Regions from separate parts of the Geobacillus sp. CAMR5420 genome, predicted to be linked through region 1. Evidence: predicted binding sites of a transcription regulator. Region 1 holds the regulator's gene; each other region holds the start of a gene.
What was found. Region 1 encodes Rex, which represses fermentation and respiration genes when NADH is low (regulators of the CRP and FNR family bind a similar motif). Its sites were predicted from a motif close to TTGTGAAATATTTCACAA; they were not measured.

Region 1 (7,817 bases):
CCAAGCGACGCGATCGTCGTCGATTTTAATTCACGGCCAAGCTCTTCCGAGATCACTTCGCCGCCTGTCAAAATCGCAATGTCTTCGAGCATCGCTTTGCGGCGATCGCCGAAGCCAGGCGCTTTGACAGCAACCGCATTGAACGTGCCGCGCAGTTTGTTGACAACAAGCGTCGCCAATGCTTCGCCTTCAACATCTTCCGCAATGATCAGGAGCGGACGGCCTTGTTGGACGACTTGTTCTAAGACCGGCAACAGTTCTTGAATGCTCGATACTTTTTTGTCCGTGATGAGGATGTACGGATTTTCAAGGACAGCTTCCATTTTTTCCGTATCCGTAATCATGTACGGTGAAACGTAACCGCGGTCGAATTGCATCCCTTCGACAACGTCGAGTTCCGTCGTGAAGCCTTTCGACTCTTCAAGCGTGATAACGCCATCATTGCCAACGCGTTCCATCGCTTCAGCGATCAATTGGCCGACTTCTTCGTCAGCAGCCGAGATCGCAGCAACTTGGGCGATCGACTCTTTTCCTTTAATCGGTTTGGAGATGGCTTTCAATTCTTCAACCGCAACAGCAACCGCTTTTTCGATACCGCGACGGATGCCCATCGGGTTGGCACCAGCTGCTACGTTTTTCAAGCCTTCGCGGATCATCGCTTGAGCCAATACCGTAGCGGTTGTTGTACCGTCCCCAGCGATGTCGTTCGTTTTGCTGGCGACTTCAGCGACCAATTTCGCGCCCATGTTTTCAAACGGATCTTCGAGCTCGATTTCTTTCGCGATCGTTACCCCGTCATTCGTGATGAGCGGCGAACCGAATTTTTTCTCCAATACGACGTTGCGGCCTTTCGGACCTAATGTGACTTTCACTGCGTCTGCAAGTTTGTCCACCCCGCGCAACATCGCACGGCGCGCTTCTTCACTGAACTTGATTTGTTTTGCCATACCCCGTTACCTCCTTATGAAATTGTTGGACTGCGTGCCACAAGTTAAGTATCCGATTAAGTACCCAGTATGTTTTCGGAATGTTTATGTGATGAACGCATATATTAGCGGATGACAGCCAAAATATCGCTTTCGCGCAAAATTAAGTATTCTTTGCCGTCGTATTTCACTTCTGTGCCCGCATATTTCGAGAAGATAATGCGGTCGCCAACTTCGACTTCCGGCGCGATGCGTTGGCCGTTATCGAGCACGCGGCCTGCACCGACAGCAACAACGCGGCCTTCTTGCGGTTTTTCTTTCGCCGTATCCGGCAGAACGATACCGCTAGCCGTTTTTTCTTCTGTTTCCACGACTTCAATGACAATACGATCGCCTAATGGCTTCAACACGGGGAACAACCTCCTTAACGATAGTTTTCACCGTTCTTATTAGCACTCATCACTATTGAGTGCTAACACACTTATAATATTAATGAACTTCTTTCAGTTTTGCAAGTAGGAAATGCAAAAAAATAACTGTTTTTCTCTCCTAAAGAAGAAAGAGCAAAAGGAGCCGGTTGTTTTGCCTCTACTCCCCATCCGCGCGGAGCCCTTTTTCATTATTGCACATTTCCAAAATCGATAAACGGCACCGGCCCATTTTTTTACAGCGATGAGACAGGCTTGGGGGGCGCAGTTTTCTTACTATTTTCGCCATACATGTGATACAATACGGATATAATTTGAAATAAAAGGGGTAGAGGGTTTGAAACGCAACCACTGGTACGTCATCATCACGTATATCGTCATGCAGCTGTCCGCCTTTGTCGGCGTGCCGCTTCTTCGCGCCCTCGGCGTCGGTCAAGGAGCGGAAAGCCGCCTCGAAGCCGCCAAACTGGCTTCCGGGTATTGGGCGATCATTAGTTTCCTGCTCGCTTTTGTCATTATCCTATGGCTGCTCCGCGGTGACCGCGACGAACGAATGATGCGGCGGCTGCCGCTCGCTTCCTCGTGGATGTGGGCGGTCTTGGGCGTCTTTTTGGCGCTCGCGGCCCAAAGCATCGCCGCCAACATCGAATGGCGGCTGCTCGGCATCAAACCAGGGTCGGAAAATACAAGGCAAATCATCGATATCATCCGCCTGACGCCGCTGTTGGTCGTCGTCACCTCCGTCATCGGCCCGATTTTGGAAGAGCTCATCTTCCGCAAAATCATTTTCGGCTCGCTTTATGAAAAATACAACTTTTGGCTTGCTGCGCTTGTCAGTTCGCTCTTGTTTGCCATTGTCCATATGGAGCCGGAACATTTGCTTCTGTACACATCCATGGGGATGGTATTCGCGTTTTTATACGCGAAAACCGGACGCATTTTCGTACCGATTTTCGCCCATGTCGCCATGAATACGTTCGTCGTCGCCATGCAGACGCTGTTGGCCGACGAGATTGAGAAAATGATGCGCCAGTCCGAGCTGCCGCTCGCCGTTTGGAGGGTTTGGCTATGATGCGAAACCCTCGGCTGTTTTCGCTTCCGTATTTCGTCTTAGGCTTGCTGTTTACGTATTTGGCCATCGAAAGTGCTCATGAAACGGTTTGGAACGTCTCCACCATCGCTTTAGCGGCGCTCGCTGCCTTTGATTTCGGCACCGCCCTTCGCCTTCTTTTCGCCTCAAAACGCTGACCCCCTTCCCGTGATTCGCGCGGGAAGGGACCAGAACATCAATCCCATGACGGCGATCATATCGTGAAAATGGAAACAAAAAAACAAGAGGCCGGCCTCAAAGCCCTGTTTTGCGGCTTTTGAGACAGCCCCTTCGTTTGGCCCGGCCTTGCTCGCTTTCCTCTCAATGTTTTTCGTCCCGCCTCACTCATTGCCTTCCTGCTCGACTGCTCGCTGCGCTTTCCGATAGCCGATGCGCGCCACCCAAATGCTTCCTTCATACAAAATGGTGAGCGGAATCATGACGATCACTTGCGACAGCACATCCGGCGGCGTAATGACCGCCGCTAAAATAAGCAGCGCTAAATACGCATACTTGCGGATGCGAACAAGAAGCTGCGGCGTAATAAGCCCTAAGCGGGTGAAAAACAACACGACGATCGGCAGCTGAAACACGATGCCAAACGGCAGCACGAGCTGAAGCAAAAACTGAAAATATTCATTAATGCCGATCATTTGTTGAACCCCTAGTTGGTCAGCCAGCCGGCTCATAAATCGAACGACAAACGGAAACAAGACGAAATAAGCGAAGCTGACGCCTGCTAAAAAAAGAACGATCGACGCCGGGATATAGCTTAACGTCACTTTCCGCTCTTTTTCATACAGACCGGGGCTGACAAACGCCCAAATTTGATACAACAGCACCGGAGCCGACAGTACAGCCGCGATGACAAAGGCAAACTGAAAATACACTTTAATCGGATCGGTGAGGCGGAAGGCGTTCATGGTCAAATGCTTCGCCTCGGCCGTTCGCTGCAAATACAAAATGACATCATCGACAAAAAAGAAACTAACGACAAGCGCCGCAGCAAAAAAGATGAGCACGATGATGAGCCGTTTTCGCAGTTCACCCAGATGCTCATACACCGACATTTCTTTGTCATTCATTGTTTCTCCATCCTGCCTTGTCATCGGTCGGTTTTCGTTTCTTCGTCATCAGCGAGCCCTTTTGTGGCGTCTTTAAACTCGCGAAGCGACTGGCCGAACGACCGCCCTAATTCCGGCAGCTTTTTCGTGCCAAACAGCAACAAAATCACAGCAACGAGCAACAAATATTTCATGTGTTCTTCTCTCCTTTTTACGATGGCGATGGATAGTTTTTCAAAAAATAGACGAGCGACTGCAGCTCAATGGCTAAATCGATATGATGGACGCGAATATGGTTCGGCACGTTCAACCGCGCCGGAGTAAAGTTTAAAATGCCTTTAATTCCTTGCGCGACAAGGCGGTCGGTCAGCGCTTGAGCCGCGGCGGCCGGCACGGTTAAAATGGCGACCGGGATGTTTTCGTGAAGCCGCTCCTCCAACTCATCGAGATGATAGACCGGCACCCCGCCGACTGTCGTCCCTACTTTCCGCTCATCGACATCAAACGCCATCACGATTTTCGTATTGTTGTTTTTCGAAAAATTATAGTTTAAAAAGGCGGTGCCTAAATTGCCGACGCCAAACAAGGCGACTTCGGTCACCTCATCCTCTTCAAGCGTCCGGCGGAAAAACGACAACAAATAATTGACATTATACCCGTATCCCTTTTTGCCAAGCGCGCCAAAATAGGAGAAATCACGGCGGATCGTCGCCGGATCGACTTTCACCGCCTCGCTCAACTCGGCAGAGGAGACGCGTTGCTTGCCGGAAGCGTGCAAGTTTTTCAAAAACCGATAGTAAAGCGGCAGCCGTTTGGCGGTTGCCTGCGGAATTTTCGGTTGTTCGTTGCTCATGATCTCATCCCCTAGCTAATCGGTTTTCCGTCGGTAATGGCCAGACTTCCCGCCCGTTTTTTCGACCAAATACGTCGGACCGATGACCATTCCTTTATCAAGCGCCTTGCACATATCGTACACTGTCAACGCACAGACCGAAGCGGCCGTCAGCGCTTCCATTTCCACTCCTGTGCTCCCTTTCGTTTTCACCGTTGCCGTGATGACGAGCTTATGCGCTTCTCCATCGTTTTCCCAAGCAAAAGCAATGTCCACACCCTTTAACATAAGCGGGTGACACATTGGAATAAGGTCAGCTGTCTTCTTCGCCGCCATCACCCCCGCCACTTGAGCGACGGCGAGCACATCCCCTTTCTCGATCGCATTGCTCGTCATTTTTTCGTAAATTTCCCGGCTGACAGTCACGCTCGTTTGCGCCACAGCCACTCGCACAGTATCTTCTTTGTGCGTAATATCAACCATTTTCGCGCGCCCTTGTTCATTGAAATGAGTGAACGATGACAATACAATCTCCTCCATTTATACACTATACACGATTTTTCATCATTCGTCTTTGACCGTTTTCGCGACTTGCGTTAAACTATTCGCGAGGTGACGGACATGATCATTTTGCAAGTGCACGGGCTCACGAAATATTTCGGTGCTGACCTTATTTTATCGAATATAAAACTAGAAATACAGTCCCGCGACCGAATCGCCCTTGTCGGCCGCAACGGAGCGGGAAAATCGACATTGTTGAAAATCATCGCCGGTGAACTCTCTTTCGACAGCGGCAAAATCATCAAACCAAACCATATCAAAATCGGCTATTTGGCGCAAAACAGCGGGCTCGACTCGCCGCGTTCCATTTGGGACGAAATGCTTGAGGTATTCACCCCGCTTCTAGGACTCGAAAAACAGCTCGCCGAACTCAGCATGCAACTCGGCGACCCGGACGTACTCGCCGATCCCGCTCGCTATGAAAAAACGCTGAAAATGTATGACGAGCTGCAAGAACAATACAAAGAACAAGGCGGCTACCAATACGAAGCCGACATCCGCTCCGTTTTGCACGGGCTGCAGTTTTCCTCATATGATTATAAAACTACGCCGGTCTCGTCGTTAAGCGGCGGACAGCGGACGCGGCTTGCCCTTGGGAAATTGCTGTTGTCCAAGCCGGATTTATTGATTTTGGACGAGCCGACGAACCATTTGGATCTTGAGACGCTTGCCTGGCTGGAGCAGTACTTGCAAGCCTATCCCGGTGCCGTCCTGGTTGTTTCCCACGACCGCTACTTTTTAGACAAAATCGTCACCGACGTATACGAACTGTCGAATGCCACGCTCAAACACTATGCCGGCAACTACAGCCGCTATTTGGAGTTGCGGGCCGAGCAATACGAACAAGAGTTAAGACGGTACGAGAAACAGCAAGAAGAAATCGCCCGACTCCAAGACTTCATCCAGCGCAACATCGCCCGTGCCTCGACGGCCAAACGGGCGCAAAGCCGGCGAAAGCAACTGGAAAAAATAGAACGGCTCGAACGGCCTGTCGACGATGAAAAATCAGCCTCCTTTTCGTTCTCGATCGATCGACCGAGCGGCTATGAAGTGCTCACCGCTGAAGACATAGCCGTTGGCTATGGCGACGGTGCACCCATCATCCGCCAAATCAGCTTCCGCATCACGCGCGGCGAAAGCGTCGCCCTAGTCGGGCCGAACGGCATCGGCAAGTCGACATTGCTGAAGGCGATCGCCCGAAAACTCCCTATCCAAACAGGAGAGCTCCGCTACGGCGCAAACGTCCAAATCGGCTATTACGATCAAGACCAAGCTGATTTGTCATCGAACAAACGGGTGCTTGACGAGCTGTGGGACGCCTACCCCGAAAAGACAGAAAAAGAAATTCGCACCGTGCTCGGCAACTTCCTGTTTTCCGGCGATGACGTTTTAAAACCGGTCTCCGCTTTAAGCGGCGGGGAGAAAGCACGCCTGGCGCTCGCCAAGCTGATGTTGCAAAAAGCAAATGTCCTTCTTTTGGACGAACCGACAAACCATCTAGACCTCGACAGCAAAGAAGTGCTCGAGCAAGCGCTCATCGACTACCCGGGAACGATTTTGTTCGTTTCCCACGACCGCTATTTCATCAACCGAATCGCAACAAAGGTGTTTGAACTTTCCAGCGGAGGCCTAACGGAATACTTAGGCGACTATGATTACTACATCGCCAAAAAAGAAGAAATGCGCGAATTGGCGCTCCTGAACGTCCGCCCGACAGAAACGGCAAGTGATTCTGCCAAAACGACATACGAGCAAGAAAAAGAGGAAAAAAAACGACGGCGCCAGCGCCAACGCCGCTTGGATGAAATCGAAGCCGAGATTGCAGCGCTTGAAGCACAAATCGCTGAGATCGAGCAAAAACTTTGTGATCCATCCGTTTACGGCGACTATGAGACGATGCAACGATTGACGCAAGAAAACGACGAGCGGAAGCAGCGAGTCGAAACGTTATTGGCCGAATGGGAACAGCTTTATACTTCACTATAACCGACAACCCGCCTCTAGTTTCGGCGGGTTGTTCTTTAGTTAGTCACATTATCCACAAAAGAATCCACAATTTCCACCATGGAATATAAGTTATTCACCAACTTTTCCACATTATCCACAAAAAACATCTTCCTTTTGCACAAAAATCGCTGTGTATTGTTTTTCTTATGTTGATCATGTTTTACCGCTTTTTCCACATTGTCCACAGATTTGTGGATAAAAATATACACAAACTTTTTTCACATGAAAACAAAAAGGACGATCCGTTTGCCTGCCGCAAACGGATCGCCCTTCGGTGTCTTTCGCGTTTCAGCCAACTGCCTAGACAAGCGGCAAGCTTGGATTGGCGTTGAGCGCCAAATCAGCCCGCTTTCCTTGTTGATATAACACTGTTCCCGCAACGGCAATCATCGCAGCATTATCGGTGCATAGCGATAACGGCGGGATGACAAGCTCCACATCGGGGAGCTCTTTCATTTTATCCTGCAGTGCAGCCCGCAGCCCGCGGTTGGCCGCCACCCCCCCGGCGAGCAGCACTTGCCGTACGCGGTATTCTTTGGCGGCCTGCACCGTTTTCGTCACCAGCACATCGACGACGCTGGCCTGAAAGCTCGCGGCCATCTGTCTCGGATCGATCTCCTCGCCGCGCTGCTTCGCGTTGTGGAGCGCATTGAGAACCGCCGATTTTAAGCCGCTGAAGCTGAAATCATACGAACCTTCCTCAAGCCACGCTCGCGGCAAATCAATCACTGGCTCTCCCTCATGAGCCAGCCGGTCGATGTGCGGTCCTCCTGGGTACGGAAGGCCTAAAGCCCGCGCCACCTTGTCATACGCCTCACCGGCAGCGTCATCGCGCGTTTCACCGATCACCGCAAAATTCCCATGCTCCTTCATGAACACGAGTTCCGTATGACCACCGGAAACGACGAG
Region 2 (7,817 bases), on a different contig from region 1:
TCTCAGCGAGTTGCCGCTCCAGTTCTGTTTTTTCCTCCTCCCACTGCCTTCCCTTCACCAACGCCCACATATCCGTCTCCCCTTTTCCTTCTCTTGATTGGCTTCTGTTGTCAACACGTTGTATGTTATCTGCTGAACATGTCCGTTCTCATCCACGAAAGCAGACACCGCCTCTGCAAAGAGTCAGCAGAAGTCTGCTTTTTTTCATTGTACGATAAAGAAGAAACGTGCTGTTGTGACGTTTATCACATGGATCGATGTCCACTTTTTTTTACGTATGTGAGATCCGTCACAACACCTTCGCGGAAAACACGGTATGCTGAAGCTGTAACGATTGGATCAATGGAGGGATGATGAATGGAACAGCGGTTTACTGAACAATCATTGATTGGCGATATTGTTACTCAATTTCCGAAAGCAGCTGATTTGTTTAAAGCGCGGCGCATCGATTTTTGCTGCGGCGGACAGCGTCCGTTAAAAGAAGCGATTGAAGAGCTCGGACTTGATGGCGAAGCGCTTCTTCGCGAGCTGAACACCCTTTACGCGGAAGCGCAAAACAAGCCGACCGGAAATTGGAGTGAAGCGCCGCTAGCCGACTTGGTCGATCATATCATCAACACGCACCACCGCTATTTGAACGAGGAACTGCCGCAGCTCAGCCCGTATGTCACGAAAGTATTGCGCGTACACGGCATGCACCATCCGCATCTTTCCCGCGTGCATAAACTGTTTCATGAGTTAAAAACAGAACTCGAGCAGCATCTCATTAAAGAGGAAACGGGAGCGTTCCCGCTCATTTTGCAATTTGCCGACAACCCATCGCCGGAGAACCGGGAGGCGGTCGAGCGGGCCGTTCGCGAACTGGTCAATGAGCATGATGTCGCCGGTGATTTGATGAAAGAAATTCGTGAAATCACAAACGACTTCACCCCGCCAGAAGACGCGTGCGGCACGTATCGCCTCGTCTACAACCGGCTGGCCGCGCTTGAAGACGATTTGTTTACCCACATCCATTTGGAAAACAACATCCTCTTCCCGCGCGTGTTGGCGGCGGTGAAGGTTTAAAGGAAGAAAGACGCCGATTCGCACTTCCGAAAACATAAACCAAAAACGGGATCGCTTCTTCTATGAAAAAGAGCGCTCCCGTTTTTCTTCATCCCCCAATATACGACATTTCAATTTTCGGGCGCTGTTTCGCTGTCTCTGCCGTCCGTTCTTCTGAATAGCGGTCTGTCCGCTCGCTCCAGATGGCGGCGATCAGCGCCTTCAGCTCTTCTTTCCCCGCGCCGGCGCGCAGTTTGTCTTTCAACGACACGCCCTCAGAAGCAAACAAACACGTGTACAGCTTGCCATCGGCGGAAATGCGCGCCCTCGTGCAGCTCCGGCAAAACGTTTCCGTCACCGAGGCGATAAAGCCGACTTCTACGTTCGTGCCCGCGTACCGGTAGCGGCTCGCCACTTCGCCGAAGTACGCTTTTTCAACCGGTTCAAGAGGGTGCATGGCGTTGATTTGTTCATACATCTCTTTTTTCGTCACGACATGGGAGTAATCCCAGCCGTTCGTGGTGCCGACATCCATAAACTCAATCAAGCGGAGCGGAATGCCTTGTTCTTTGAAATAGGCCGCCATTGGCACGATTTGCGAGTCGTTCCACCCTTTTTTGACGACCATGTTCACCTTGACGCCGAGCCCCGCCGCCCGGGCGGCTTCGATGCCTTTTAACACCGGGGTGACGCCGACGCCGATGCCGTTCATTTTTCGGAAAATGTCATCATCCAACGCATCCAAGCTGACGTTGACGCGCTTCAACCCGGCTTCTTTCAGCCGCTGCGCCCATTTCACTAAATGGACGCCATTGGTCGTCAAGCCGATATCGCGCAGGCCAGGGAGCGCGGACAGCCGCTCAATGAGCGCATCGAGGTCGCGCCGAAGCAACGGCTCGCCGCCGGTCAGGCGGATTTTTTCAACGCCAAGCTCGACAAAACATTCCGCTAAAAGCGCCATTTCCTCAACCGTCAACAGTTGGTCTTCCGCCAAAAAGCGAAAATTCGGCCCGAACACTTCCGCAGGCATGCAATAGACGCAGCGAAAATTGCATTGGTCGATGACCGACAACCGCAAATCGCGAAGCGGGCGGGCGAGGCGGTCGGTGATCTTCACCCGGTCGCGCTCTTCCATGTCGCTCCCTCCTTTCCCTTTCATGGGCCGCGTGATGTTCCAACGGCCTGCTCCTTATCGCTGCCAACGGCCTAGTTTCGCCGCACAGGACAACAAACTAAATGACAATCCAATGGTGACCGCCACCCATGCCCACGCCAACTCCATCCGCCCCGACTCCATCGCCATATAGACAGCGGTGGGGATCGTTTGCGTTTTTCCCGGAATATTCCCGGCAAACATGAGCGTTGCGCCAAACTCCCCCAGGCTGCGGGCAAACGACAGCACCGCCCCGGACAACAAGGCGTTTCTGGCCAGCGGCAGCGAAATATGCCAAAACACTTGGCGCTCATTCGCCCCATCGATGCGCGCCGCTCCTTCAACGGTTGGATCAACGGCTTCCAGACCCGCTTTGGCCGCCTGGTACATGAGCGGAAACGACACAACAACCGCCGCCATCACCGCCGCGCCGGGTGTAAACAGTACGGTCGTATGAAACGACGCCTCGATCCACTGGCCGATGGGGCTATGTCGGCCAAACAAGACGACGAGCAAAAAACCGACGACCGACGGCGGCAGCACGAGCGGCAACATAAACACCGTCTCCACGATCGTCTTCCCACGAAACCGGCGGCGCGCCATCCACCTCGCCGCCGCTGTTCCAAGGATTGCGACGATCACTCCGGCAAGAAGCGATACGTTTATCGATAACCATACCGGTGACCAAAACTCTTCCATCGACGAACCTCTCTCTGTTCCGTCTCCCTTTTACCATACGAAAACAAACAGTAGAATGCTGTGATGCTACTCACATTGTAACATAGAAAAAGGAAAAACCAATTTAGAAAAAATTGTGACGCCTCGCACAAAAAACAGTAACCGGTGATTTTTTTCACTCTCTCCCGCTGTGATGATTTTTACAATAGAAATAGCTGAATGAATGGAGGTGCTATCGATGGAAGCTGCAGTGAATGGATATTTTCCCCATTTACGTTCTTTGTTGCAATCGTCGAAAAAAGTGATTCCGTTGCGCAAGCACTCCTTTTTGTTCCAAGAAGGGATGCCGGCCAATGAATTGTATTTGATCCTCTCTGGCAAAGTGCAAGTAAGCAAAATTTGTCCGGACGGAAAAGAAATGTGCTTCCGCATTTGCGGAAGCGGGGAAATCGTTGGTGAATTGACGCTGTTTACGAACGATGCACACTACTTGTTGACGGCCAAGGTAATAGAGCCAGGCGAAGCGGCAGTCGTAAACAAAGAGGAACTGGAACAGCAGCTGCTTATCAATCCGACCCTTACTCTTGAATATATGCGCTGGATGAGCAAGCATGTCCGGCGGACACAGACGAAATTCCGCGATTTGATTATGAACGGAAAAAAAGGGGCGCTCTATTCGACGCTCATTCGCCTATGCAACAGCTATGGCGTCCCGCTTGAAGATGGAAGCATTTTGATCGACGTCGCATTGAAAAACCAAGATTTAGCCAACTTTTGCGGCACAACGCGCGAAAGCGTTAATCGGATGCTCAATGCATTAAAACAACAAGGGATCATCTCGACAAAACGGGGGAAAATTACGGTTCATGATTTAAACTATTTGAAAACGGAAATTCAATGCGAAGACTGTCCGCCGGATATTTGTTGCATTGAGTGAGCGGTGCACCGTAGTTAGGGGTCTGTCTGATCGTTCCCCTTCGATACACAGCAACGACCAAGCCATTTTGGCGCGCTGATTAGAAGAACGCCCGACCGACCGTTGTTCGCGGCCTGCCGGACGCTCTCTTTTTTTCGATTGTGATGCGAATCACTTCTTTTTCTTTTCACCGCCGTATAATAAGAGCTATAGGGCTTTAGGCGGCTATCTCCCGTTTAGGGAAATGGGGAAACATTAATGTCCGCTTGTTTCTGAGCCGTCGTCTTCGCCCGTTTCGGTCACTTTCAGCATGGCGACGGCTCCTTTTTGTGCATGGTTAAACTGATGAGTGACGATCGGGTATATTCCCGATTTGCGCCGTCATTTCAACGCGGACGTCATGCGGTCCGATCCGCTCCATTTTCAACGGCACCGGTGCTTGGTTCAATCCTTTATGCGCCGCTAACATGTTCGTAGCAGACTGTTGCGTAGTTGCCGCTGTTCCGTTTTTATTTTCCGCCTTTGCCTCTCCTCCTCCCCCGTTGCTGCATGCGGCCAAAAGCGATGCAACCAACGCAACTGACAACAACGTAGACACATTTCGTTTCACTGTTTTCTCCCCCTTCAGTTGATTTGATTTACACCTTCAGCGTACGCCATTTCTGCCTTTCCCCTAGTGATTTGTATCACCAAGGAGCGGCCATGTTTGAAGGGTTCGTGAAATAATGAGCAATATATTTTAATCATGTAACAATAGTGAAACGCATACTCACATTGAATAACAGAAAAACACGCCCAAACAAAAAAAGAGGCTAAAAGCGAACAAGCTTTCAGCCTCTCTATACGGTATTCCATTCAAGAAGCGAACCGCTTCGCCGGTTCGCCGGCTTTTTTGCCAAATACGAGCCGGTTCAGCAAGAAGCAAATAAGGGTAAACAAACTAAGGAGCAGAAAACCGAGCACGTACGAACCTGTTGCATCTTTAATGATCCCCATGACAATCGGCGGAAAAAAGCCGCCAAGTCCGCCCCAGGCGCCGACAAGGCCGGTGACGGCGCCCGTTTCGGCTGGGAACAGCTGCGGCACGAGTTTGAACACCGCACCGTTGCCCAGCCCAGACATCACGGCCACAAACAAACAAGCCGCTGTCATCACCCAAATATTTTCCATTCCAAACGCGATCACCAACGCGCCGATTGTCATTCCAGCGTAGACGAACGTCAACACCCGTTCAGCTCCGATTTTATCGCCAAGATAGCCGCCGACTGGCCGCGCGAGCGTAGCGAGTACAGTAAACCCAGCCGCGCGCATCCCAGCATCCACTGGCGTCAACCCATACAAGTCAACGAGCAGCGACGGCAAGTAAATGCCGAAAGCGACAAACGCCCCGAACGTAACGAAGTAAAAGAGCGACAACGTCCACGTATGTTTATATTTCAATACCGACAGCGATTCACGCACCGTTTTTTGTTGTTTCGGCTTCGGCATATCCGGTGTGAAAAACCAAACGAAAACGAGCATGACGACAACCGGAATGATCATCCCCCAAAAAGCCCAAGGCACACCAAACGCTGCGGCAATCGATGGAACGGAAAACGCAGCAACCGCCGTGCCGAAGTTGCCCATCGCGTTAATCCCAAGCGCCGTCCCTTGCTTTTCCGGCGGAGTCAAGCGGGAAACGAACGTCACCGAAATGGCGAACGACGTTCCGGCCATGCCGATGAAAAACGCCCAAAACAGAAGCATCGCATACGAATCTGCAAACCCTGCGCCAACAAGCGGAATGACAAGAAACAAGAGCAGCAGCGAAAACAGCCTGCGCCCGCCGATCCGGTCCGTCCAAATGCCAAGCGGCAAACGCATGATCGAGCCAAGCAGCACCGGAATGGCGACCAAAATGCTTTTTTGCGTCGATGTCAGCCCGTACATTTGCTGAAACGTACTCGCAAGCGGCGAAAACACGGCCCACACGGCGAATGAAAACATCATGGCGAACGTCGTAATCGGCAGCAGCGCCTTTTGTTTATTCATGAAAAGCCCCTCCCAAACTTTCAAAATTTGTGACGTTGTTTGTACTTCCATCATACGCAGGAGAAGGAAACGGATTTGTGAGGTTGATCACATTCTTGCCTGTTGTCACCATTTTGCCACAAGCGTTGTCACGGTTTTGTCACATCCAAAAAAAGAAAAAGCCCGTCCCCAAAAGGAACGGACACGATTTGGCAGAACGTTTTTCACATACGAACGATAAGAAACGCTGTTGGGCGCACACATCTCTTCCGCCCCGTCTACGGCAAACAACTTGTTTTCTCACCCACTCGCCCGTATCTCCTGCCTCATAAACAACCAATACGCGATCGCAAAGCAGATGAGGGTGGCGGCAATGAGCGCGGTCGCCTGCGGCCAAATGAGCAGCAAACTTTGCGAGAACGGCAAGGGGGCCGCAACAGCGCCGGCCGTTTGCTCCACCGTGACGATCCCTAGCGTTCGGACGTCCGGCGAAAGCAAGGCGGTTGTTGATTCATTGAACAAGTAGCTCGGCGACAATCTCATGAGACCAAGCACCAACTCTTGACGGCCGACCGCCTGCTCGACGGACGTAATGGCGTCAGACTGCAAAAACGATTTCGCAAATACTTCCACGATCATCGAGTAGAAAAGATTGAAAAACAGCCAAACGGCCATCGACGACAACGCGGATGTCGCCGCCTGGCGGAAGACGACGGAAAACAAAATGCCGAGATTCAGCCAAAAGGCGATATACACAAGACATAACAACAAAAAGCAGACCATGCGGGCAAACTCTTCGAAAGTAGGCGGAATCCCCAAGACCAAAATGCCCAACGCCATCACGAGCAGGCCGAGCGAAAGAAACAAAACAGCATTCAACAACAGCGCAGCGACAAACTTGCCGTTGATCACATAATCGCGCGGAATCGGCTGGGCCATGAGCCGGCTTAACGTCCCCCGATTCCGCTCCGAATTGATGGCGTCAAATCCAAGGGCGATGCCGAGCAGCGGCCCGAGAAAGCTGACAAACGTCAGAAACGAAGGCAACGTTCCGTCCGAGACGGTGAATAATTTTAGAAACAAGTAGGCGCCTTTCGCGATTTCCTTGGCCTCTTCCGAGGAATCCAACGCGTCCCGGATTGTCGTCATCGCCGTATACAGCGAGCCGAAGCAAGTAAGCAAGATGAGGGCGATTAAAATGATCATGCGCCAACTCGTCAAATAATCGGCCAGTTCTTTTTTGACAATGGCCGAAAAGGCGCTGTTTGCCCCTCTTGCTCGTTTCTTCTCATCAAGCGCACCCACCTTCAGCCGTTCGCTCCATCTTTTCACATATGAAAAAACATCGTTTGCCCATCGCTCTTCCTTACTGGCCTTCACGTACATCCCTCCCTTCAAAATAGCGGTGATAAATCTCATCAAGTCCAAAATCCCGCCGGCTGAGATGGAACAGCGAAGATCCTGATTCGATGATCGTCTGGCTGATGGCGGCGCTCACATCCGTTTGGCAATACACATCCCATCCATCTTCCGTTTGCTCCACTTTATTGACGCCCGGAATCGCCTCGATTTTGGACCGTAAGGAAGCGTCAAGCGGCGAAGCAACCACATGGATGACATAGGCATCCTGCAAAAACAGCTGTTGCGCCAGGCGTTCGATATTCCCTTCGGCCAACAATCGGCCGCCCACGAACAAGCCGACTCGGTCGCAAATTTTCTGCACATGGTGCAATTGGTGCGAGGACAGCAGGACCGTGATGCCTTCATGGCGGCTCAAATCGCGGATCAGCCGAAGCAGCTCGCGCACTCCCTCAGGGTCGATGCCCAACGTCGGCTCATCCAAAATGATCACTTCCGGGCGCTTCATCAACACATCGGCCAAGCCGAGCCGCTGCCTCATTCCCCGCGAGTATTTCCCCGCTTTTTTATGGGCCGCATCGGTCAAATTCACCTTCTCGAGCAGCTCCCACGCTCGCTTTTCCGCCTCGGCGCGAGGAATGCCGTTTAACGCCGCCG
Region 3 (7,817 bases), on a different contig from region 1:
GGTCACTTCCGGGTAAAGTCCGTGCTCGATCACGGTCAATCGCGCCAAATGATGGAGGGCTTGCACCATATGGTTGTATGAGTCGAGCCAATGCTTGGCGGCAAACAGCGCCTTGCCATCCGTATAGCGGCGGATCAGTTTGGCAAACTCGAGTCCCATTTTCAATCGCCGTTCTTTAGGCGGGAATTGCTCAAGGCGCTGGCGCAACTGCTGAACATAGCCGTTTCGGTCAAACACGACCGTTCCGTTGAACACCCAGTCGACCGCCTTTCGATGTGACCCGAGAACAAGCCATTCATTTAACTGCCGTTCACTGACTGCATAAAGCACCGCCTTTTTCTCGTTTAGTGAATACTGTCTGAGAAGCATAGGCTCGCTTTGCGGGTCGACAATGACGAGCAGCACGACATCAAACGTATCCGTTGTTGCTGCATGGCAAGCCGTTTTTTCAATCATTAAAATTCCGTGCGTGTTGCAGCGGTTTGCCCATTCGTGACAGATGGGATGCAGCAATTCTTTCATACCTCGCGTCCGTTGCAGAAAGCCGGCCGCGATATCCGGGCGGACAAATCCCTCAGATATCCCAACATATCGATTGACAGACAACCATACGTTCCTATTTTGAGCCGGCTGTTTTTTCTGCAACGTTTTTTCCTCCCTTCCACCGTCATCAATCATCACATTGCGTTTGTGCAGATGTTCAAACAATGCTGTCAACGCCTGTTTCATTTCAGAAAGACCAGAATGCTTGCATCCATGAAGCTGTCGTTTGTTGCCGTCATTCGTTATTCGACAAAAAAAGAGGAATTCCTTTCTTTAAAACGTCGATTTTGTTGATTTCTTCTTCGCGATGGGACCCCGTTTTATGGTATAGTGGTCTATGTAGGAGGGACTGTGATGAGCATCAAATATTCGAGCAAAATCAACAAAATTCGCACTTTCGCCTTAAGCTTGATTTTTATCGGTGTCATTGTCATGTATCTTGGGCTGTTTTTTCGTACGTCCCCGGTCATCATGACGTTGTTTATGTTGTTTGGGATGTTGTTTCTTGTCGCCAGTGGCATTGTATATTTTTGGATCGGCACACTCTCGACGAGAGCCGTCCAAGTTGTTTGCCCGTCGTGCGGCAAAGTGACAAAAATGCTCGGACGCGTCGATTTATGCATGTTTTGCCGTGAACCGTTGACGTTAGACCGCGAACTGGAAGGAAAAGAGTTTGACGAAAAGTACAACAAAAAAAGAAAAAGCTGATAGCCGCCTTGTGCTATCAGCTTTTTTAATGTGAATGCGCCGGCGCCCCGCTTTTTTGACAGTCAGGGCAGACTCCGTACACTTCCATGCGATGGTGGTCGACCTTAAAACCGGTGACGTGAGCGGCGAGCTGCTCGACTTCATCGAGCGCTGGATAGTGGAAATCGACAATTTTGCCGCACTCTTCACAGATGACGTGATAATGATTGGAAGTGACGAAGTCAAACCGGCTTGACGAATCGCCGTACGTCAGCTCTTTGACAAGCCCGATTTCCTTAAAGACGCGCAAGTTATTGTAGACGGTAGCTACGCTCATGTTTGGGAATTTCCCTTCCAGCGCTTTGTATATTTCATCAGCCGTCGGATGGGACATCGAGCTGATCAAATACTCCAATATCGCATGACGTTGCGGCGTGATGCGTATGCCAGTCTTTTTCAGCATGTCAAGCGCTTCCTTCAGTTGCTCGTTGTCAGACACCGTCATGCACCTCACTCTCTGTTCAAAGGTGAAAAAAATTATCACTTTATAATATTTATAATTAGTCTACAAAGAATGCATGCCATTTGTCAATATAGATGCCATTAATATATGGGTTCGGACGCCATTTTAACAAAAAAAGGAGGCGGAAATTGTTTCCGCCTCTTATGTCATTCATTTGAGGAGGTTACTATGTATCATACGCCAAACGATGTACATTGTCTGGACGCTTACCTAGATGACGCTAGTCGGGCGACTTCCGCAAGCGCCTCATCGACATGCCCCTTCACTTTCACCCCGCGCCATTCTTGGACCAACGTTCCGTCGGGGGCGATAATGAATGTCGAGCGATCAATGCCCATATATTCCTTGCCGAAATTTTTCTTTTTCTTCCATACCCCATACAGCTCGGCCACTTCATGCCGCTCATCAGAAAGAAGCAAAAATGGCAACTCATATTTTTCGATAAACGCCTCATGCCGATTCATCGGGTCGGTGCTCACTCCTAAAATGACGGCGTTCAACTCAGCGAACTGCGCATGGCGATCGCGAAAGTCGCACGCTTCGGCTGTGCACCCCGGGGTCATGTCTTTTGGATAAAAGTAAAGCACCACATACCGGCCGCGAAAATCAGACAGCGAAACCATTTTCCCATTGCTTGCCGGCAAGGTGAAATCTGGAGCTGGCTGGCCAATGGCAATCGTCATGTCGTTCCCCCCGTCTTCTTCGTTTTCTTTTAGCGTAGCGAAGACGAAGGGAAATTGCAACTCATATCAGCGATGATCCCAGTCAAACACGGTGCGCGTCACGATGACAGCGGGCATAATGTAGCCGAGCAGCGCTTCGGCAATGGCGATCCACCGCCCGACGCCGATCGGAGTGACATCACCGTATCCGACCGACAAAAGCGTCATACCGCTTAAATACAAGCTGTCTTCAAGCAGCGACAAACGATCTTTCGATGCGCTATTTGGGGATGGGGTAAACACAGCATGGCCGTTTACTTGCAAAATCATATAAATCATGGCAAAACCGAGCAACATCGTTAAATACCATTGGACGAGAACCCATAAGCTATCGAGTGACAGGCGATGCGTCGCTTGCACGCGCACTGTCCAAAGCGAGGTGATGCTGCCGAGCAGTACGGCGGCAACAATGCCAAGGAAGGCGTAATCCATCACGTTCCCCCCATTTTTGTCCGTCGTTCATATATACGCGGACAACCGGGCGATTATACCGCATGACCCTCCGCACCCTGCTTGAATCGGCAGCACTCCTGTATTCCACCGGATCACCCGACCCATTTGACAAGCCAGCGTCCCGTCAGATGAAGCCAATCGTTGCGCTTTACTGAGCAAAATAGCGCGCCAATACACCTTTTAACGTCGCAGCACTACGGTGGAACCATTTTTTCTCCTCCTCGTCAAGTTCAATTTCAATCACTTCGCGGATGCCATTTCGGTTGATCACAGCAGGCACACCGATGTAGACATCGCGTTCGCCGTATGGGCCGTCCAAGTAAGCGGAAACGGTCAAAATGGCATTTTCATGATGCAAAATGGCGCGCGTCACGCGGGCAAGCCCCATAGCAATCCCGTAGTACGTCGCTCCTTTTTTCTCAATAATTTGGTAGGCGGCATCGCGCACATTGACAAAAATGCGCTCGAGCTCTTTTTGCGCTTCTTCCCCTTTAGACTCGACCAGCTTGCGGATCGGCACGCCGCCGATATCAGCCTGGCTCCAGACCGGGAGTTCAGTGTCGCCATGTTCGCCGATAATATAGGCGTGCACGTTCGTCGGGGCGACGGCGAAATAGTCGCCCAACAAGAAGCGGAACCGCGCCGTGTCCAAAATCGTGCCCGATCCGATTACTCGCTCTTGCGGCAGGCCGCTGAATTTCCACGTCGCGTACGTTAAAATGTCGACCGGATTGGTGGCGACGAGAAACAGTCCTTGAAATCCGGATGCCATGACCGACTCAACGATCGAGCGGAAAATGGCAATGTTTTTGTCCACAAGATCAAGCCGCGTCTCGCCCGGTTTTTGGTTGGCGCCGGCGCAAATGACAACCAAATCGGCATCGCGGCAATCATCGTAATCGCCGTGCCAAATGTCAGCCGGCTTCGGCGCAAATACTTTCCCATGGTTGAAGTCCATCGCATCGCCCTCAGCCTTGTTTTCATTTGCATCGATGAGCACGATCTCATCGGCAATCCCTTGATTCATTAAGGCAAACGCATAACTGGCGCCGACAAACCCGGTGCCGACGACCGCTACCCGATTTCCTCTCCCGTTTTTCATCACTATTCACCTCTTCTTCCTTTTTGTGAATATATTCACATTTTATTTTACGCCACAACATGCTAACGATACAGACAAGGTTGTGTCGATTGCTTGACCATTGTTTGTCATTTTGATGGCAAATGAACAAAAACGGGCGGGGCGCCTAGCTCCCCGTCCCGCGATATCGTCTCACCCCGGCGTTCCAAAGCATGACCGAGACGGCGAAACAGACGGCACCGACCACCGGAGTGAAAAAGACATAGCCATACCATTCCTCTTTGTCAAGAAAATAGGAGGCTGGATAAACGCCGACAAAGGCAAACGGCAGCACCCACGTTAAAATATAGCGGATGACGCGATGATAAATATCGATCGGGTAGCGGCCATAGCTGCTGATGTTGTACATCATCGGCATGATGGATGTGCGGGCGTCGGCAAAAAAACTGATCGTCGCCAGTGAAATGAAAATGCCGGCATAAATCAACACACCGCCAATCACAAGCAAAATAAACACGAAGACATCATACCAATGAAACGAAAGAGACAAGCGGCTGCCGGCATACAGCATAATGATCAGCCCGGGCACAGCGCCAAGCAGCGATTCAAGCTCCATCCGCTCCAAAACAATTTGAAACAGGCTGTTTAGCGGGCGCGTCAACACACGATCCATTTCCCCCTGCACAATATATCGTTCATTAAAATCCCAAAGGTTAAAAAAGGCGCCAAATACGGCATATGGAACAAGAAAAAAACCGTAAATAAACAAAATCTCATCGCGCGACCAGCCGTGAAGCAGCGTCGTATGGCCGAACACAACCAGCAAAAATACCAAGTTGACCGCCTGAGCCATAAAGTCAGACAGCCACTCCACGAACAAATCGGCTCGATATTGCAGCTTTGTCTTCATATATTGCGCCATGTATTGAAAAAAAACCGATACGTAAAACAACGTTTACCCCCCTTGCACAACGAGACGCTTTTTCGCCGCTCTCCATAACCATCCAATCGGAAAAAGCAATACGATGCACCACGTTGCCTGCAGAAGCAGGCCATCACGGACAGCAGCACCTTTAAAACTTTCTGTCATGATCATGCTTGGGATGTAGCTGATGGCTTGAAACGGGAAATACATCATCGCCCGTTGCGCCCAATCAGGATAAAAGGAAAGCGGCAAAATGAGCCCAGAAAACAAGTCGATGATAAACCGCTTCGCCCTAAGCAACCCTTCATTTCGGAACGTAAAGAACGTCACAACCCCCGCAAGCAAGTTCAGCTCCGAAAAAATGATAAAGCTGAATAGAAGCGACAAGCCGAAAGACAGCCACGTTTTGGCGTGTCCCGGAAACTGAAGCGGCAAAAAAAGCGATACGACCAAAAGCCCAGGCAGCGATAAAAAGAAAAGGCGAAACAGCCCTTCGCCAAGCCCTTGCACAGCTTTCATCCCTAAATAGCTGTACGGGCGGATCAGTTCAATCGCTACTTTTCCATCGCGGATTTCCATGGCGATTTCACGGTCAAGGTTGTTAAAATAAAACGCCCGCGCCAGCCAGGAAATGGCGACATACGTCGTCATTTGCCCAAGCGACATCCCTTGCATCGATGATTTGCCGCCATAAATAGCCGACCAAAGGAAGTAATACGCTGCGATGTTAATGGCGTAAATCAAAATGCCAGTGTAATAGTTTGTCCGGTAGGCGAGCATCATTAAAAAGCGGATGCGGACCATTTCGACATACTTACCCATGAACCGCACCTTCCTCATAAATATTGCGGATGATCTCCTCCGTCGGCACTTCGTGAATATGGATGTCATTTAACGCACAACGGGCAGCGACGCGACTGACAACTTCCGGCACGCCTCCTGATGGAACGTGCGAGACCCAAACGTTTGGCTGTTCACCTTTTTTCCAAACAACATCCAACCCTTCAGTCAACTGCTGCAAAAAAGCGGCCGTCACCGCTTCGGCGAACGTAAAGGCGACCCGTTTTCCTTGCCCCCATCTTTCTTTCAGGCGCTCAAGCGACCCATCGTAAATGATTTTCCCTTCATCGAGCATAATGACCCGCTCGCAAAGCGCTTCAATGTCTGACATGTCGTGCGTCGTCAGCAGGATCGTCGTGCCATACCGTTCATTCAACTGCTTTAAAAACTGACGGATGTTGAGTTTGACAAGCACATCAAGGCCGATCGTCGGTTCATCCAAAAACAACAGCGGCGGGTTGTGAATGAGCGCGGCGGCAAGCTCACAGCGCATCCGCTGGCCAAGCGACAGCTTGCGCACCGGCTTATCAAGCAGCGGGCCGATCTCAAGCATGTCAATCACCTCGGCCATATGGCGGCGATATTGCTCGTCCGAGACGCGGTACACTTTTTTCAACAGCCGGAACGACTCTTGAACAGCGATGTCCCACCATAATTGCGAACGCTGGCCGAACACGACGCCGATCGTGCGCACGAATTTTTCGCGCTCTTTATGGGGATTCATCCCGTTGACGACAATGCGCCCAGACGTTGGCGTTAAAATGCCGGTCAACATTTTGATCGTCGTGGATTTGCCGGCGCCGTTTTCGCCGATATAGCCGACGATTTCCCCTTGCTTGACGGCAAACGAAATGTCATCAACCGCTCGAACGAGCGTATAACGGCGCGTCCATAAATCGCGAAACGCTCCGACAAGGCCGGAGCGGCTTTTGTGCACTTTAAATTCTTTGCGCAAATGTTCTACTTCAATCGCGTTCATCGTTCTCCTCCTGACCTCTCCTTGGCGTCAAAGGAAAAAGGCGGCTTGCGCCCTTCTCCTATGTTGCATTATACATGAATCGCCGCCATTTTCATCTTTTTTGTTTTCCAGTCTGTTGACGCCATTGCGTTAGGCGCCGCCTCCGATTTGGAAAGAACGGCAAAATGCTTTTGTCCTAAATCAATGCCCACTCGCCGATCGACCGTCGGCAACAGTTGGATGTCGGTTTCCACCCATACGGAAACAAAATATTTCCCTGTCGGATTTTTTCGAATCAGCACGTCAATGATGGGAGAAACCGATCCATCTCCCGCCTACGCCTATAGCATTGAAGTTTGAGTCTTCTCGGTTTACTATATAAAGAGGCAGTCAGCGGAAACAGGAGGATCAAACAATGCAGTGGACCAAATCAGAACAATTATATGAAGAAGCGCTCCAGCACATTGTTGGTGGAGTGAACAGCCCGTCCCGCTCATACAAAGCGGTCGGCGGCGGTGCGCCAGTCGTGATGGAGCGGGCGCAAGGAGCCTACTTTTGGGATGTGGATGGAAACAAGTACATCGACTACTTGGCCGCCTACGGACCGATCATCGCCGGGCACGCCCATCCACACATCGCGGAAGCCATCCGCCGCGCCGCCGAGACCGGTGTGTTGTACGGCACGCCAACGCCGCATGAGATCACGTTTGCCAAAATGTTAAAAGAGGCGATCCCGTCGCTCGAGAAAGTGCGGTTTGTCAACTCGGGAACAGAGGCGGTGATGACCACGATCCGCGTCGCCCGCGCCTACACCGGACGAAGCAAAATCGTCAAATTCGAAGGCTGCTACCATGGCCATTCGGACCTTGTGCTCGTCGCCGCCGGCTCGGGGCCATCGACGTTGGGGACGCCGGACTCAGCCGGCGTGCCGCCGAGCATCGCCCAAGAAGTCATTACCGTGCCATACAACGATGTCGAATCGTTCCGCGAAGCGATGAACGTTTGGGGCGAGCAAGTCGCAGCGGTCCTCGTCGAGCCGATCGTCGGCAACTTCGGCATCGTCCTGCCAAAACCGGGCTTTTTAG
Region 4 (7,817 bases), on a different contig from region 1:
ATCCGCTTTTGCAAAATGGCGCGGATATGCCAGGCGAAAACAACGAATCCGCTCATGAGCAAGGCTGCACCGGCTATAAGCCATGCGTGGCTTCGCAAGAATAAGCTGGCGAACGCCACCGCAATCCCGCTGATGTACAGCGCATAGACGTAACGCGCCGGCCGCAGCGAAAAGCCGTGGGCGAGCGAGAACATCGGCGCCATTTTGTACGAAAAGCCTATGATGAGCAGTGTGAACCAGCCGCACAGCCCGAACAGCACATGCAAGCCGAACACCACTTCATGACTGTTAGCGCCTTTGGCGGCGAAAAAGTGAAACGCCAAGAGCCCCCCGGCGGCCGCCGTCAGCAGCAAAAACAACAGTGACGTGGCGACAAAGAGCGTCATGATATTTTTCGTTTCTTGTTTTCTTAACGTCATCGCCATTTGCCAGACGAATAGGATGATGCCAAGCAAAAGCAACAAGCTGGGAAGAAACGCCCGGTTTGGCGCCGCCGCCAGGCTTACGGCAAATGCGACAATTCCGGCCGCTGTCACTGCAAATTGCCAAAAGCCGAGCCGCTCGCTCCAAATCGGCGTCAAAAAGGCGACCGGAACGAGCTGATACATCGCCCCCATGGCCGTCATCAACGCAAAGCCAAGCAACGCCAGGTGGGCCGCCGCCCAGACGAACGGCAACCGGAACGCGCCGCTGCTAAGTGAGGGAATCGCTCCAAGCAACATAAGCTGCGACGCGGCGAACGCCAACACGGCGAACATGATAAACGAGAACGGAAGACGGACGTCTGTTTCTGTCCCCGTGCGAGTAGGAAACACGTTGCTCATCCTTTCGTAATGCGGATTTCAAAACTGCCGTCTTCGCGTGCGACCGTCTCGTGCCGGTAGCCGAGCTCATCAAGCTGCTCGTACAAAAACATCGGGCGGCGGTCGTTAATGATCGTCAGCGTCTCCCCAGGATTCAGCTTCGCGAGGGCGGCTAGCGTCCGCATCATCGGTTGCGGCGGCTCGAGTCCGCGGTTATCGAGGATCATCGGTCATCCCCCCTGCTTCACAAACGTTACTTTCCAATGTTTTTTTTCGATTTGTTCCACTTCATACGTAAATCCTTTCGCTTTCATAATCGGAAACAACGGCAGCGGCTTGAACGGGGCGTGCAAAATGAACGTATCGCCCGGTTTGAGTGGCTTAATGGCGTTCATAATTTTTTCAAAAGGTTCCCGCTTCTGCCGCAAATCTTCGCGCACATCGAGTTCAATCGTCACACCCATGCGCTTTCCCTCCTTTTTGACTATCATGATAATCATTTTCACTGCGGAATGTTGTGATATAGCTCACATCTTTCGGCCGAAACATGACATATTCCACTTTGGAAAAAAGGTTTCGTCTTCGTTTGAAAGGGCGGAATAGCATGTTTCAGAAAGATGGGCTTGCCCAAGTGTTTGAAAGGAAACCCCATCAGCTCCATTGCGCATCCCGACCGGTGCCGGACGATGGGGAAAAAGGAGTTAGAAAAAGATTTCTTGTTCGAGCCCTTCGCGGTCAATCAAATAAAAGCCGTGTTCGTCGACGTCAATCAGCCCTTTCCGTTTCAGCTGGCTCAACGTGCGGCTCACCGTTTCCCGGGCGGTGCCGATCATGTTGGCCAGCTCGCGGTTCGTCACATGGGCGGTGAGCCGATGCCATTTCCCTTGCTTGACGGCGTTCGTGCGCGTCAACCGCAACAAAAGCAGCACGATTTGTTCGTACGTATTATGGAGCACTTGCGCCTCAAGCCGGTTTTGCAAGTCGACGATTTTTTCGCCCATGACGCGGAACAGTTTTATGCAAAGTTCAGGGCTCGCCATCAGCACTTGTTCGAAATCGTGGATTGGGATCGCGATCAATGTCGCTTCCTCGACCACTTCGGCGTGGGCCGGATAGGTGCCTTTTAAGAAAAAGCCGGCATGCGGAAACATTTCTCCCGTCTGCAAAATCGAGATGATTTGTTCTTTTCCGCTTATATGGAAGTTCATCGATCCGTTCGCCCCAACATGCGGACGGGGCGGCAAACGACCAACAGTTTTCTCAAATCGATTCTCATTTTCACTATTGTGATCAGCTTTACCGTCCTGCTTGTCGGCGGGTATTGGATTTTTAAAGAAATGGCGCCAAGGCCGAAGGAAGTGCGCAGTGAAGACGGCCAAGTGCTGATGACGAAAGAAACGATCATCGGCGGGCAGGCCGTCTTCCAAAAATACGGGCTGATGGATTACGGAACCGTGCTTGGACACGGGTCGTATATGGGGCCGGACTATACGGCGGAAGCGTTGAAAATTTATACGGAAGGCATGCAAGATTACAAAGCAAAAGAGCGGTATCACAAACCGTTTGCCGATTTAACCGACGATGAGAAAACGATCATCCGCGAACAAGTCATCAAGGAAATGCGAAAAAACCGCTACAATCCGGTTACAGATGTTCTCGTCCTGACGGATGCGCAAGTATACGGGTTGGAAAAAGTGCGCGACTATTACCGTGACGTGTTCACCAATGGCGACGGTTGGGGATTGAAAAAAGGATTGATCAAAGAAAGCGACATGCCAAAATCGAACCGTGCCTGGGTGGCGGATGGCGACCAAATCAAGCAAATTGCCGACTTTTTCTTCTGGACGGCTTGGCTGTCGAGCACGTTGAGAATTGGCGACGAGATTACGTATACGAACAACTGGCCGTACTATGAGGACGCCGGCAATACGATGTCGTTTTCCGCGGTATGGTGGAGCGGCGTCAGCGTCACGATTTTGATTTTGTTTATCGGGATCATTTTGTACGTCTTCCACCGTTATCAACTAAGCATGCAAGAAGCGTATGCAGAAGGGAAGTTTCCGGTCATCGACTTGCGGCGGCAGCCGCTGACTCCGTCGCAAGTGAAAGCGGGCAAATATTTCGTCGTCGTATCGGCGCTCTTTTTCGTCCAAACGATGTTCGGGGCGTTGCTCGCCCACTACTATACGGAACCGGACAGCTTCTTCGGCATCAAATGGATCCATGACCTATTGCCGTTTAACATCGCCAAAGGGTATCACTTGCAGCTGGCGATTTTCTGGATTGCCACCGCTTGGCTTGGCATGGGGATTTTCATCGCGCCGCTTGTCGGTGGGCAAGAGCCGAAAAAGCAAGGGCTGCTCGTCGATCTGCTCTTCTGGGCGCTTGTTGTCCTTGTCGCCGGCAGCATGATCGGCCAATGGCTAGGCGTCAACGGCTACTTAGGGAACGAATGGTTTCTGTTTGGCCATCAAGGATGGGAATACATTGAGCTCGGCCGCGTTTGGCAAATCATTTTAGTCGTGGGCATGCTGCTTTGGCTGTTCATCGTCTTTCGCGGCATCAAACGAGGGCTGAAGCAAGAAAGCGACAAAGGCGGGCTCATCCACTTGCTGTTTTACTCAGCCATCGCCGTTCCGTTCTTTTACATCTTCGCGTTCTTTATCGAGCCGGATACGAACTTTACGATGGCGGATTTTTGGCGCTGGTGGATCATCCACTTATGGGTCGAAGGCATTTTCGAAGTGTTCGCCGTTGTCGTCATCGGGTTTTTGCTCGTCCAGCTGCGGCTTGTGACGAAAACATCGACCGTCCGGGCGCTTTATTTCCAATTTACGATTTTATTGGGCAGCGGTGTGATCGGCATCGGCCACCACTATTACTACAACGGTTCACCGGAAATCTGGATCGCCCTTGGCGCCGTGTTCTCGGCGCTCGAAGTGATTCCGCTCACGCTCCTTATTTTGGAAGCGTACGAGCAATACAAAATGATGCGCGACGGCGGAGTCAACTTCCCGTATAAAGCAACATTCTGGTTTTTGATCTCCACAGCGATCTGGAACTTGGTCGGCGCCGGGGTGTTCGGCTTTCTCATCAATTTGCCGGCGGTCAGCTACTTTGAACACGGGCAATTCTTAACGCCGACCCACGGCCATGCGGCGATGATGGGCGTGTACGGCATGTTTGCGATCGCCGTGCTTCTTTACTCGCTGCGCAACATCGTCAAACCGGAAGCATGGAACGACAAATGGCTGAAATTCTCTTGCTGGATGCTGAACATCGGCCTGGCTGGCATGGTTCTCATCACGCTTCTCCCGGTTGGGGTGCTGCAAATCAAAGAAGCGTTTGAACACGGCTATTGGGCGTCTCGTTCGCCTTCGTTTTTGCAACAAGATGTCGTACAAAATTTGCTGCTTGTCCGCTTCGTTCCGGATACGATCTTTTTGATCGGCGTCGTTGCGTTGCTTGTTTTCGCCATCAAGGTGCTGTTCCATTTGCGCAAGCCAACGCACGGCGAAGGGGAAGAGCTGCCGGCGGCGAATTTGGCGGAGGAAGAATAACCAAAACGGGGCTGACCCAAAACGCGAATGCGTTTTGGGATTAGCCCGTTTTTACACGAAAATAGAAGAGAATCGTTCGTTTTCTGGCAGAATAGAGTTATCATAACCGCTATCGCCGGAAAAGGAGCGATTTGTTTATGAAACATCATCATAATTTTTGAAGAGTGTACCATGAATCATCTCACGTTGCCAGGCGATATCATTCCACTGGATCATATGGCTCATGTAGTTCACGAAATGGTCGAACGCATTCCAATGGAGATGTTTCTTCCTTTACTATAAATACTATAAAGGCGGCCGCACCTAAGAAAGGTAGGGAGGGATGCTCTCTCCTTGCTTATGGTGCCTTAATAAGACGAATGCTGGAAATTGCCGCTTCTTGTTCAATCGAACGCCTAGAAAGAAGATCTAAAATCCGTTCGTGCTTTTCCATGTTTTGTTCTATTTTCTTAACGATTTCATTTGTTTCAAGCACTGCTTGTTGGACGAGAACAAACTCTTGCTTCGTGACCATATTGGCTTTGACATGATCTAATTCTTTCATTAGGTTGTTCTTTACGTCCTCAAGTTCTTGCTTGGTAGCCATGTTGGCTTTAATGTCTTCAAGCTCTTGCTTGGTAGCCATGTTGGCTTTGATGTCTTCAAGCTCCTGCTTGGTAGCCATGTTGGCTTTGATGTCTTCAAGTTCTTGCTTGGTAGCCATGTTGGCTTTAATGTCTTCAAGCTCTTGCTTGGTAGCCATGTTGGCTTTGATGTCTTCAAGCTCCTGCTTGGTAGCCATGTTGGCTTTGATGTCTTCGATCTCTTTTGTGAAACTATGCTTCACTTCTTCGAGTTCTTGTTTAGTGGCCATGTTGGTTCTAATATCTTCGAACTCTTTTGTGAAACGATTCCTCACTTCTTCAAGTTCTCGTTTCGTTGCCATGTTGGCTTTAATATCCTCAAGCTCTGTTGAGAAGTTTTGCTTTACTTCTTCGAGTTCCTGTTTCGTTGCCATGTTTGTTTTGATATCGCTTACTTCATGTTCGATCATTTGGAGCTTGTCCAAAATTTGGTTCAATATCGCTTCCAAGGAAAATCCTCCCTTCTTATATAGTAGCCATGGAAAAGTGGGTGATGATGAATCGCTCCTTTCTTTTGAGGACTGGGGAAACGAGCGTGTAGAGTAAGTGGTTGAGGAAAGGGATGGGATTGTAGCGCAGAACAAATGAGGACAATCGTTCCCCATTCATATTATAAATGATTCGTAGAAATTTGAACATAACGTTTTGTGTCATTGTCGCTTTGTATCCGTCCAGGAAAAGGAGTGCGTTTTAGCCCGTACGGTCATGTTAATCCCGGCAGCGACATTGTTTTGACGAAAATTATAAATAAAAGGGTTTGATTCAGAATCGTTCATGATCAATACACGGCTTACTTAATAAAGAAAGAGCTGGCTCCAAAAGTCCGCTTTTTAGCGGATTTTTGGGTCAGCCCCCTTTCGTTTGTGAACGTTTTCAATCACTTGTGGCATTTGTCCGGCGTGGTGTGTTCGGTTTCCTTTTGCTTGTCATGGCATGGAAAGCAGTACAACGTCTCTGTTTCTCGGCTGACGACGCCGTTTAAAAAACCATGCAGACAATGGATCGGCTTGCCGCATTGCGCGCAAAAGCCAACAAGCTCTTCCAACCGCCATTTCTCCTTTCATGGGGATTGAACATGTTCACCTTCGGGCTGTGACGCTCGTCACTACCGCCCAAGGCTCAAGCGGTTATGATAAAGTATATAATTCATTATACTACAAAGGAGGCCAATGTTATGAACCAATTTGCTGCCAAAATCCACGCCCCGGACTATCCGCCGCGGGATCGCCATCCGGCAATTTTTCGGCTGTTTGACAATTTGAAGCCGGGGGAAGTAATGGAGCTTGTCAATGACCATGATCCGCGTCCGTTGCAATACCAATTTATGATGGAGCGTCCGGATCAGTTTACATGGGAGTACTTAGAGGAAGGGCCGGACGTCTGGCGGGTCGCCATCGGCAAAAAATAAATCATCCGCTCCATTGGGATTTCCGTCTGCAGGCGGAAATCTTTTTTTTCGCCGGTTGGTATGGTACGGTAAAAACAAACGATGGATGTCCGGAAAGGGGAAGCATGATGAAACAAACGATTGCCGGAGCGGTGCTCGCCGGCGGCCAGTCGCGCCGGTTCGGGCGGCCGAAGGCGTTTGCGCTGCACGAAGGAGCTCCGTTTTTCACTTGGTCGGTCGCGGCGCTCGATCCGATCGCGGATGAATTGTACATCGTCAGCCACCCGTCGCTTGTCGATGAATTCCGCCGGCAAACGGACATCCCGGTGCTGCTTGATGTGGAGCGTTACCGTGGTTCTGGGCCGCTGGCCGGCCTTTACACCGTCATGGAACAGAGCCGAGCCGACTGGGTATTCGTCTTGCCGTGCGACATGCCGTACATGCGGAGGGAAGTGACAGAGCGGCTTGCTTCTCATATCGATCCGATGGTTGATGCCATCGTCCCGCTCCATGGCGGCCGCCCCGAGCCATTGGTCGCCTTATACCACCGGCGGATCAGCCTCGTGATTGCTGAACTGCTTGATGACGGCGAACGGAGGATGGCGGCGCTCCTTGACCGCGCCCGCGTCCGCTATGTTGACGCCCAACAGCTTGCCGCGGATGAAACCGTATGGCGCAATGTCAATACGGAGGAAGAGTACCGGTGAAGGGGGAATTGTGGCCGAAGCAGACACAGCATACACTTTTTTCAATCAGAAGAGCCATCCTTGACCATGGAATGGTTCAGCTGCCTGAATCGCCCACCACTAAACAGGGTTACTCAAGCAATCCGAGCCTAAACGCTTTTCCGACTGCTCCCGCCCGCGATTTGACGTGAAGTTTTCGCAAAATGGAAGACACGTGGTGTTCCACGGTTCGTTTACTGATGTTCAGTTGTTCGCCGATTTCGCTGTTTGTTTTGTCTCTAGCAATGAGATCGAGAACGGCCAATTCCATGTCGGTCAAGGGCGAACCATCATAGAAAGCAAGATCGGCCGGAAACGATTTCACCCCGCGATAGCTTTCCCGAATGGCGTGAATCAGGGTTTCGGCAGAATCGCATTTGGATACAAAAGCATAGGCGCCTGCCTCATGGACGGCATGTACATATTCTGCGCTGGCATCCCCCGATAACATGACCACTTTGCTTGCAGGGAATCGTGATGAGATGTTCTTTGTCCAAATGAGGTTGTTCTGCCTTTGGTTCGGAGCATCGATGACAATGATATCAGGCTGGAAGTGAGCGATCTCCTTCTCTAGTTCGGCTGGAGAGAAGACGGCTCCCACTACTTCCAAGTCGGGCTCGCGTTCCAAAAGCTGACGGATGCTATCCATGACAAGGCCATGATCCCCTATGATCAAAATGTTGATTTTCACCATTGTCTCTTCCCCCTCCCCCGTAAAA

Region 2: DI44_RS12340 (nitrate/nitrite transporter) is a predicted target of Rex. The motif match lies at 5,898-5,915, and genes of this name have one in related genera.
Region 3: DI44_RS13595 (L-lactate dehydrogenase) is a predicted target of Rex. The motif match lies at 4,054-4,071, and genes of this name have one in related genera.
Region 4: DI44_RS12445 (DUF2249 domain-containing protein) is a predicted target of Rex. The motif match lies at 1,319-1,336, and genes of this name have one in related genera.

Annotation. Positions count from the first base shown of each region.
Region 1 covers NZ_JHUS01000007.1:2,665-10,481, reverse strand. Annotated here, with positions in the region: gene groL (chaperonin GroEL) at 1-947, opposite strand, end outside; gene groES (co-chaperone GroES) at 1,052-1,336, opposite strand; gene DI44_RS14785 (type II CAAX endopeptidase family protein) at 1,692-2,426, shown strand; gene DI44_RS14790 (YdiK family protein) at 2,423-2,602, shown strand; gene tatC (twin-arginine translocase subunit TatC) at 2,786-3,529, opposite strand; gene tatA (twin-arginine translocase TatA/TatE family subunit) at 3,550-3,702, opposite strand; gene DI44_RS14805 (redox-sensing transcriptional repressor Rex) at 3,720-4,361, opposite strand; gene moaC (cyclic pyranopterin monophosphate synthase MoaC) at 4,377-4,865, opposite strand; gene DI44_RS14815 (ABC-F family ATP-binding cassette domain-containing protein) at 4,962-6,887, shown strand; gene tsaD (tRNA (adenosine(37)-N6)-threonylcarbamoyltransferase complex transferase subunit TsaD) at 7,209-7,817, opposite strand, start outside.
Region 2 covers NZ_JHUS01000020.1:36,846-44,662, reverse strand. Annotated here, with positions in the region: gene DI44_RS12310 (methyl-accepting chemotaxis protein) at 1-70, opposite strand, end outside; gene ric (iron-sulfur cluster repair di-iron protein) at 358-1,065, shown strand; gene moaA (GTP 3',8-cyclase MoaA) at 1,154-2,179, opposite strand; gene modB (molybdate ABC transporter permease subunit) at 2,234-2,896, opposite strand; gene DI44_RS12330 (Crp/Fnr family transcriptional regulator) at 3,114-3,812, shown strand; gene DI44_RS19380 (hypothetical protein) at 4,129-4,401, opposite strand; gene DI44_RS12340 (nitrate/nitrite transporter) at 4,647-5,822, opposite strand; gene DI44_RS12345 (ABC transporter permease) at 6,102-7,181, opposite strand; gene DI44_RS12350 (ABC transporter ATP-binding protein) at 7,168-7,817, opposite strand, start outside.
Region 3 covers NZ_JHUS01000012.1:123,411-131,227, reverse strand. Annotated here, with positions in the region: gene DI44_RS13570 (nucleotidyltransferase-like protein) at 1-522, opposite strand, end outside; gene DI44_RS13575 (YgzB family protein) at 898-1,251, shown strand; gene perR (peroxide-responsive transcriptional repressor PerR) at 1,277-1,735, opposite strand; gene bcp (thioredoxin-dependent thiol peroxidase) at 1,960-2,436, opposite strand; gene DI44_RS13590 (potassium channel family protein) at 2,503-2,907, opposite strand; gene DI44_RS13595 (L-lactate dehydrogenase) at 3,077-4,030, opposite strand; gene DI44_RS13600 (ABC-2 family transporter protein) at 4,176-4,961, opposite strand; gene DI44_RS13605 (ABC-2 family transporter protein) at 4,965-5,756, opposite strand; gene DI44_RS13610 (ABC transporter ATP-binding protein) at 5,749-6,753, opposite strand; gene DI44_RS13615 (glutamate-1-semialdehyde 2,1-aminomutase) at 7,148-7,817, shown strand, end outside.
Region 4 covers NZ_JHUS01000020.1:16,640-24,456, forward strand. Annotated here, with positions in the region: gene DI44_RS12455 (membrane protein) at 1-824, opposite strand, end outside; gene DI44_RS12450 (DUF2249 domain-containing protein) at 821-1,030, opposite strand; gene DI44_RS12445 (DUF2249 domain-containing protein) at 1,034-1,267, opposite strand; partial or broken gene DI44_RS12440 (Crp/Fnr family transcriptional regulator) at 1,505-2,020, opposite strand; gene DI44_RS12435 (nitric-oxide reductase large subunit) at 2,000-4,363, shown strand; gene DI44_RS12430 (hypothetical protein) at 4,701-5,435, opposite strand; gene DI44_RS19105 (hypothetical protein) at 5,864-6,031, opposite strand; gene DI44_RS12425 (DUF2249 domain-containing protein) at 6,161-6,394, shown strand; gene DI44_RS12420 (molybdenum cofactor guanylyltransferase) at 6,499-7,080, shown strand; gene DI44_RS12415 (response regulator transcription factor) at 7,190-7,792, opposite strand.